Regions from separate parts of the Mycobacteroides saopaulense genome, predicted to be linked through region 1. Evidence: riboswitches for the same ligand, from Rfam matches in the RefSeq annotation. Region 1 holds a riboswitch; the other holds the start of a gene.
What was found. Region 1 has a riboswitch for S-adenosylmethionine ahead of MYCSP_RS02170 (aminotransferase class V-fold PLP-dependent enzyme). Riboswitches for the same ligand answer to the same signal wherever they lie in the genome.
Positions count from the first base shown of each region.

Region 2: linked by a shared signal. The riboswitch ahead of MYCSP_RS17255 (bifunctional o-acetylhomoserine/o-acetylserine sulfhydrylase) and the one ahead of MYCSP_RS02170 (aminotransferase class V-fold PLP-dependent enzyme) in region 1 are both predicted to bind S-adenosylmethionine.

Region 1 covers NZ_CP010271.1:428,878-433,275, forward strand. The annotation lists gene MYCSP_RS02160 (Pls/PosA family non-ribosomal peptide synthetase) at 1-222, opposite strand, end outside; gene MYCSP_RS02165 (TerC family protein) at 406-1,371, opposite strand; SAM riboswitch class IV at 1,602-1,746, shown strand; gene MYCSP_RS02170 (aminotransferase class V-fold PLP-dependent enzyme) at 1,779-3,059, shown strand; gene MYCSP_RS02175 (flavin-containing monooxygenase) at 3,141-4,398, shown strand, end outside.
Region 2 covers NZ_CP010271.1:3,445,356-3,449,753, reverse strand. The annotation lists gene metX (homoserine O-acetyltransferase MetX) at 1-410, opposite strand, end outside; gene MYCSP_RS17255 (bifunctional o-acetylhomoserine/o-acetylserine sulfhydrylase) at 407-1,732, opposite strand; SAM riboswitch class IV at 1,879-2,028, opposite strand; gene MYCSP_RS17250 (NADP-dependent isocitrate dehydrogenase) at 2,222-4,398, shown strand, end outside.

The sequences.
Region 1 (4,398 bases):
GGTGCCGTCATCGATCGCCGGCGCGTCGGGATTCTCCGCGGCCGTGGCGTACAGGATGTCGATCAGGGTGCGCGCCGGGGCCGCCGACCTACCGAGCAGGTATTGCGCAGGTATCGGGTGCGCCGGACCTTCCGGAGCAGCGGCGTGAGGCGCGTTCTGAGGTGCCGGATCCGGTGCCTCTTGGTGTGCGCGGCTGGTGGGTGACTCGTCGGGGCCGGTCACGCTGCTCCTCGTCATTTCCGCGTTGGTTCTCTGGGCTGGCGGGGTACCGCAGCGAGCCTATCGGTCCGGCTGCGGCTGGGCCCGCTGCCGCGCGGAAGTGGTCCTCCGGGCGGGCGCAGCCCCAGGCAAATGAGTTTGCCACGGTGGGCCGTCGGTCGACCTGTGGGTGCCAGGCGGGGGCGGCTAGGCGGCGCTTCGTCTGGTCTTGTACAGGCTGGCGACCGTGGTGATGAGAAGGGTGACCACGATCACCGCAAGGCTTGCCAGCGTGGGGATCTCGGGTACGTGGACGGGCTCGCCGCCGTTGATGAAGGGCAGTTCGTTCTCATGCAGGGCGTGCAGGATCAGCTTGACGCCGATGAAGAACAAGATGAATGCCAATCCCTGCGATAGGTACACCAGCCGTTTGAGCATGTCGCCAAGCAGGAAGTACAGCTGGCGCAGACCCATGAGCGCGAACACATTGGCGGTGAACACGAGGTAGGGCTCTTTGGTGAGTCCGTAGATGGCGGGGATCGAGTCGAGCGCGAAGAGCAGGTCGGTGGTGCCGAGGGCGACGATCACCAGGAACATCGGCGTGATGAGTCTGGCGCCGTTATCCCGGACCCACAGCCGCAGGCCGTCCCACGTGTCGGTGGTGCGCAGGTGCTTTCGGGCGAACTTCACCACGGCGTTGTCGGCGTCGTCGTCATGTTCGGTGTCGCGCGCCAGGTTGATGGCGGTGTACACCAGGAACGCACCGAAAAGGTAGAAGATCCACGAGAACTGGTTGATGGCCACCGCGCCCAGGGCGATGAAGATGCCGCGGAAGATGAGCGCCAGGATGATGCCTATCAGCAGGGCTTCCTGTTGATAGATCCTGGGCACTTTGAAGCTGGCCATGATGATCAGGAATATGAACAGGTTGTCCACCGACAGGCTGTATTCGGTGAGCCAGCCCGCGTAGAACTCGAGCCCGTACTGGCTGCCATGGAAGAACCACACCCAGAGCCCGAAGGCCACCGCGAGGCCCACGTAGATGCTGAGTGCGGTGGCGGTTTCACGTACCGAGGGTTCGTGGGGCCGCCTGCCGATCACGACGATGTCGACGATCAGGATTGCGACCGTCACGGTCAGGGTGATGATCCATTCGAGCTGGGACACCTGCATTGAATAACCTCCGGTCGCCAAAACGCCGGAGGTCTCTTCCGCCGGCAGATGACCGGCCCGCGGCACCGACCGGACCGACAACGGCCGATGTGATGACGACACCGCAGCGAAGGAATACTCCCCTCCGCCCGCCAGTCTGCCTTATGACGCGGTGATCGGGAAATCGGGATTGAAATCACCCTGCGCAATGCGCTTGACGGTGGTCATGATCCACGTGCAGACTGCGCACAGGTCATGAGAACCAGCGATAAGCCCTGGCTAGCTGGTCGGCAACCCTCCTCCACGCTGTTGGTCTTCGCGCCAGCGGCTCATCCACGGCGGGGTGCTCCAGGTGACGACCTGGCCGTGCTCAACCGGGCGCGGCAAGCGTGGACTCGCCGGGCGGGTCCGGTGAGATGGGATGTCACATGTCAGTGTCCGAGCAACCGACCGCACGCGTTGTCGGGGCCGATACCAAAGTTCCTCTGGCCCAGGGTGGCTGGATCAGGTATGCCAACTTCGACTACGCGGCCAGTGCGCCCGCGCTCTGCGACGTCGCCGACCGGGTGACCGAGCTGCTGCCGTACTACGCCAGCGTGCACCGGGGGGCCGGTTACGCCTCGCGCGTGTGCACCAGGCTCTACGAGGGAGCTCGGGAGACTGTCGCGCGCTTCGTCGGTGCCGCCGAGGGCCACCAGGTGATCTTCACCCGCAACACCACCGACTCGCTCAATCTGTTGGCCGCCGCGGTGCCGGGCGAGGTGGTCGTCCTCGATATCGAGCACCATGCAAACCTGTTGACTTGGCAGCGGTACGGCGCCCGGGTGGTGGAGCATCGAGCCACCGTGGCCGATACCGTCACGGCGCTGGACGAGGAACTGCAGCGTCGGCCTGCGGCGCTGCTGGCCGTAACCGGCGCCTCGAATGTCACCGGTGAGGTGTTGCCGCTGGCCGAGCTTGCGACCGTGGCACACCGGCGCGGGGCGAGGATCGCGGTGGACGGCGCACAATTGGCTCCCCACCGTCGAATCGATCTGGCGGGGAACGGAATCGACTACCTCGCGTTCTCTGGACATAAGCTGTACGCCCCATTCGGTGCCGGAGTTCTTGTCGGACAAGCCGACTGGCTTGATGCCGCGAGGCCTTATCTCGCCGGCGGCGGAGCCGTTCGCGATGTGAGTGTCGACGGGGCGGAATGGTTCACCGGGCCGCAGCGGCATGAGGCCGGTACCCCCAACGTCGTCGGGGTGGCGGCTGTGGCCGCGGCCTGCGAGGCATTGGCCATTCTCGGCGAGGCGAGTCTGGTCGAGAATGCCCTCACCGCGCAGCTGCGCGACGGGCTGGATGCGATCGAAGGTGTTGACACTCTGAGCATCTGGGACAGCGGGCGAGATGTCCTGGGCATCGTGTCCTTTACGGTCGCCGGATATACGCCGTCGGTTGTGGCCGCCTATCTTTCTGCCGAACACGGCATCGGGCTGCGTGACGGCAGATTTTGCGCGCATCCGCTCCTGGCCAGGCTGGGTGCGCCGGGTGGGGCGCTGCGCGCGAGCATCGGCTTGGGAACCACCCCGGGCGACATCACGCGCCTTCTGGACGCGATCGGTGAGCTCGTCGACAGGGGGCCGGCCCTGACGTACACCGAGCGCGACGGTCAGGTGGGCCCGGTGGACGATCCGCGACCGTTCCCGGATTTCTTGGCGGCCTGATCCCCGACACAGTATTCGTAACTCTAAATACGTGATACTTTCAGTTCGACACATAATGGGTCGGACTGACAAGGACGTCGAATGACTAGTGCGCGTGTGCGGGGTAAAGAGGTCAACGGGCTGGAGCGGGGTGTTCCCGAGCATGAGGTCGTGATCATCGGCGCCGGCTTCGGCGGTATCGGAGCCGGAGTGGAGCTCACCAAAAGGGGAGTCCACGATTTCGTGATCCTCGAGAAGTGGGGAGCTGCCGGCGGCACCTGGCACGCCAACAAGTACCCGGGCGTGGCCGTCGACATCCCCACCTTCATCTACAGCTTCTCCTACGATCAGAAGACCACCTGGTCGAAGTTCTTCACGCCCGGCGATGAGCTCGAGCAATATGCCAACGAACTCGTCGACAAGCATCAACTGCGCAGTAGAATTCGGTTCAACACGCGGGTGGTCCGTCAGGAATTCGATGAGGCGCACAACATATGGGTGCTGACTCTGGACGACGACAGCGTCATCACGGGACGGCATGTGATTGCCGCGACCGGAGGCCTTGAGCAGCCCAAGCTTCCCGAGATAGACGGGATCGATTCCTATCAGGGTGTGCTGATGCATACCGCATTGTGGGACAAGGATATTCAGCTCGCCGGAAAGCGGGTGGCCGTCATCGGAACCGGCGCCACCTCGCTGCAGCTGGTTCCGGAGATCGCTCCGGAAGTCGGCCATCTCAGTGTCTTTCAGCGCACGCCCATCTACGTGGGCCCCAAGCCTGACTGGAAGTACAACGGGTTCTGGCGGACGCTGTTCGGGATTCCTGGCGTGGCCAAGGGTATTCGGCACGCCATCAACCTCAGTACCGCATACATCCCGGATGCTGTCTTCAAGCTCGACTCCAAATACGTCGAATCCGCCTCGATGGCCATGGCCAATAGAATTCGGGCCTGGATGCGAACTCAGGTCGATGATCCGGTGACCCGGGAGAAGCTACTGCCCTACTACGGATTTGGTTGTAAACGACCGTCGTTCTCCAACACCTATCTCAAGACGTTCAATCGTCCCAATGTCGATCTGGTGACCGAACCGATCCAGCGCATCACCGAGAAAGGGTTGTTGACCGCGGACGGGGTCGAGCGCGAGGTGGATGTGCTGATCTGCGCCACCGGATTCGCGATCTGGGATCACATGCCCGCCTTCCCGACCGCGGGCCGGCGCGGCAAGGACCTGAAGCAGTTCTTCCAGGAGAATCGTTACCAGGCATATCAAGGGGTCTCGATCCCCGATTATCCCAACTTCTTTCTGGTCCTCGGGCCCTATGGATATGTCTTCGGGCCGTATCACATGCTGATCGAGT
Region 2 (4,398 bases), 1.6 Mb from region 1:
TGGTCGCGCACCGAGACCTCGGGGAATCGTGAACCCCAGGGCTTTCCGTCGCAGGCAAGGGAAGTGGGACCGGTTGTGCCCCGGCAGCCGCCCAGGACGTTGGTGGCGATGGCGCACCACTGGTCGGTGTCGATCGCCGCGCCCGGACCGATGATTCCTTCCCACCAGCCGCCGGTGATGTGGTCGGGGCCCGCTTCGCCGACCACGTGGGAGTCGGCAGTCAGTGCGTGGCAGACGAACACCACATTGTCGCGACGCGGCGAGAGCTCCCCCCAGCTCTGTACCGCGACGATCGCGTCGTCGATGACAGCACCGCTTTCCAGCGTGATCGAACCTATTGGTACATAGGCGATCTCGTCGCCCTGGGGGAGGGCGACGTTCGGAGCCGGAAGCTGCTGTTCGATGGTCACGATGATGCCACCGCCGCGGGCTGTTTGAGGCGACGTACGGCGGCAAATCCGGCGTCGAGATCGGCCAGGATGTCGTCGATGCCCTCGATGCCGACGGCCAGCCGGACCAGCCCGGGGGTGACGCCCGAGGCCACCTGCTCGGCGGGGGCGAGCTGTGCGTGCGTCGTGGTCGCGGGGTGGATGACGAGCGAGCGCACGTCGCCGATGTTGGCGACATGGCTGTGCAGGGTCAGTGCATCGATGAAGGTCGTCGCCGCCTCGGCTCCTCCGTCCAATTCGAAGGCCAGGACGGCCCCGGCGCCCTTGGGTGCCAGTGCCTTCGCGCGCTCGTACCAGGGCGAGGTGGGCAGACCGGCGTAGTTGACGCGGGTGACCTCCGGCTGGGCCACGAGGTATTCGGCCACGCGCTGTGCGTTCTCTACGTGGCGTTGCACGCGCAGGCTCAGCGTCTCCAGACCCTGCGCGATGAGGAATGCGTTGAACGGTGAGATGGCAGGGCCGAGGTCGCGCAACAGCTGAACGCGGGCCTTGAGTGCATAGGCCGGTGCGCCCAGGTCGGCGAAGACCACCCCGTGGTAGCTCGGGTCGGGTGTGGTGAAGCCCGGATGCCGACCCTGTGTCCAGTCGAAGGTGCCGCCGTCGATGATCACGCCGCCGATTGCATTGCCATGCCCGCCAAGGTATTTGGTGGCCGAGTGCACCACGATGTCGGCACCGTGAGCCAGCGGCTGGATCAAATAGGGCGTGGCGACGGTGTTGTCGACGATGAGCGGGATGCCTGCCGCGTGTGCGATCTCCGAGATGCCCGCGATGTCGAGAATGTCGTTCTGGGGGTTGGAGATCGACTCGGCGAAGATCGCCTTGGTCTGCGGAGTGATGGCTCGGCGCCAGGACTCGAGATCATCGGGATCTTCGACGAAGGTGGTCGAAATACCCAGGCGCGGCAGTGTGTAGTGCAGCAGGTTGTACGTGCCGCCATACAGGCGCGGGCTCGACACGATGTTGTCGCCGGCCTCCGCGATGTTCACGATGGCCAGCGTCGCCGCCGCCTGTCCGGAGGCCAGCAGCAGCGCGGCCACACCACCCTCCAGGGCGGCGATGCGCTGCTCCACAACGTCCTGAGTGGGGTTACCGATGCGGGTGTAGATGTTGCCCTCTTCGGACAGTCCGAAGAGCGCCGCGGCATGCGCCGTGTCGTCGAAGACGTAGGAGGTGGTCTGGTAGATCGGCAAGGCTCGGGCATTGGTCGAGGCATCGGCGGACTGGCCCGCGTGGATCTGCTTGGTCTCGAAGGTCCACTGTGTGGGGTCGATATCGGTCATGGGGCTCTCCTGGGGGTAGTCGGGTACGGCAGTCAGGGCTGGGGACAACAGCGACAGTGACAGTGCCGACAACAGGAACGCAGGGACTTACCCCCGGGTGACGAATACTTCATCGGGCCAACCTGTCTTCTCGGGGCCCGCCATCGGACCCGCGCTTGCCGTGTGGCCGATTGCTCCGTCGACAACCTGTCGACGATTCAGTCGGCTACTCAACCTGGTCAATCACCCGGGGCACCCCACCGCGGTTGGAGGGTTGCCGACCAGCGAGCCGGGGCTTGACGCTGGTACTCATGACCGCTTAGCAGCGTATCGCAATTCACCGAATGGTTGCCACCAGGTAGTCCAAGCGCATATGGGAGCGCGATCACACGCCGTCCGCCCGCCTAGGCTCGGAGGCGACGTGATACTGAATAGGGCATCCGTGTGACCCACGGGGTACCTGAAATTTTGACCGACCAACAAGTCCGATCAACGATGCCGGGAGTGACCATGAGTGCGCAGCAGCCGACCATCATCTACACGCTGACAGACGAGGCGCCGCTGCTCGCGACGTACTCCTTCTTGCCGATCATCCGTGCCTTCGCCGGACCAGCCGGCATCGACGTCCGAACCAGCGATATCTCTGTTGCCGCCCGAATCCTTTCCGAGTTCGCCGACTACCTCCCCGAAGACCAGCAGGTTCCGGACAATCTGGCCGAGCTGGGCCGGCTGACCCAACTGCCGGACACGAACATCATCAAGCTGCCCAACATCAGCGCCTCCGTGCCTCAGCTGCTCGCCGCCATCAAGGAACTGCAGGGCAAGGGTTACAAGCTGCCCGAGTACCCCGGCGATCCGAAGAACGAGGAAGAAGAGGCCATCAAGACGCGCTACACCAAGTGTCTTGGCAGCGCCGTGAACCCCGTTCTACGCGAAGGTAACTCGGACCGCCGTGCACCGCGCGCGGTGAAGGAGTACGCGCGCAAGCACCCGCACAGCATGGGCGAGTGGTCGCAGGCATCACGTACCCACGTCGCGACCATGAAGGAGGGCGACTTCTACCACGGTGAGAAGTCGCTGACCCTGGACCGCGACCGCAAGGTCAAGATGGTGCTCACGCCCGCTGGCCGCGAGGCCAGCGAGGCCGTAGTACTCAAGCCCGAGGTCAAGCTGGGCAAGGGCGACATCATCGACAGCATGTTCATGAGCAAGAAGGCGCTCTGCGACTTCTACGAGGAGCAGATCGAGGACGCCTACAAGACCGGCGTGATGCTGTCCTTGCACGTCAAGGCCACCATGATGCGCGTCAGCCATCCCATCGTCTTCGGACACGCGGTCAAGATCTTCTACAAGGACGCCTTCGAAAAGCACCAGAAGCTGTTCGACGAGCTGGGCGTCAACGTCAACAACGGCATGTCCGATCTCTACAGCAAGATCGAGGCGCTGCCCGCCTCGCAGCACGAGGAGATCATCCGCGACCTGCACGCGTGCCACGAGCACCGGCCCGAGCTGGCCATGGTGGATTCGGCCAAGGGCATCTCGAACTTCCACTCGCCCAGCGACGTGATCGTCGACGCCTCGATGCCCGCGATGATCCGCGCCGGCGGCAAGATGTACGGCGCCGACGGCAAGCTCAAGGACACCAAGGCCGTCAACCCGGAGTCGACCTTCTCCCGGATCTACCAGGAGATGATCAACTTCTGCAAGACCCACGGCCAGTTCGACCCGACCACGATGGGCACCGTTCCCAACGTTGGTCTCATGGCGCAGAAGGCCGAGGAGTACGGCAGCCACGACAAGACGTTCGAGATCGCCGAGGCAGGTGTCGCCGACATCGTCGACGTCGAGACCGGCGAGGTGCTGCTGAGCCAGAACGTCGAGGCAGGCGATATCTGGCGCATGCCGGTCGTCACCGATGCCGCCATCCAGGACTGGGTCAAGCTCGCCGTCACGCGCGGACGTGAGTCCGGCATGAACGTGGTCTTCTGGCTGGACACCGAGCGTCCCCACGAGGTCGAGCTGCGCAACAAGGTGAAGACCTACCTGGAGGACCACGACACCGAGGGCCTCAAGATCCAGATCGTTCCGCAGGTGTGGGCCATGCGGTACACGCTGGAGCGGCTGATTCGCGGCAAGGACACCATCGCGGCGACCGGCAACATCCTGCGCGACTACCTGACGGACCTGTTCCCGATCTTGGAGCTGGGCACCAGCGCCAAGATGCTGTCGATCGTGCCGCTGATGGCCGGCGGCGGGCTGTATGAGACGGGTGCCGGTGGTTCGGCACCCAAGCACGTCAGCCAGCTGGTCGAGGAGAACCACCTGCGATGGGATTCGCTGGGTGAGTTCCTGGCCCTGGCCGTCAGCCTGGAGGATCTGGGCATCAAGACCGGGAACGCCCGCGCCAAGATCCTGGCCACCACGCTGGATGCCGCGACCGGCAAGCTGCTGGAGAACGACAAGAGCCCGTCGCGCAAGACCGGCGAGCTCGACAACCGCGGCAGCCAGTTCTACCTCGCGCTGTACTGGGCGGCCGAACTTGCCGCGCAGACCGAGGACACCGAGCTGGCCGAGCTGTTCGCGCCGCTGGCCAAGCAGCTGGTCGAGAACGAGGACACGATCGTCGCCGAGCTCAACGCGGTGCAGGGTGGCCCGGTCGACATCGGCGGGTATTACCAGCCGGATCC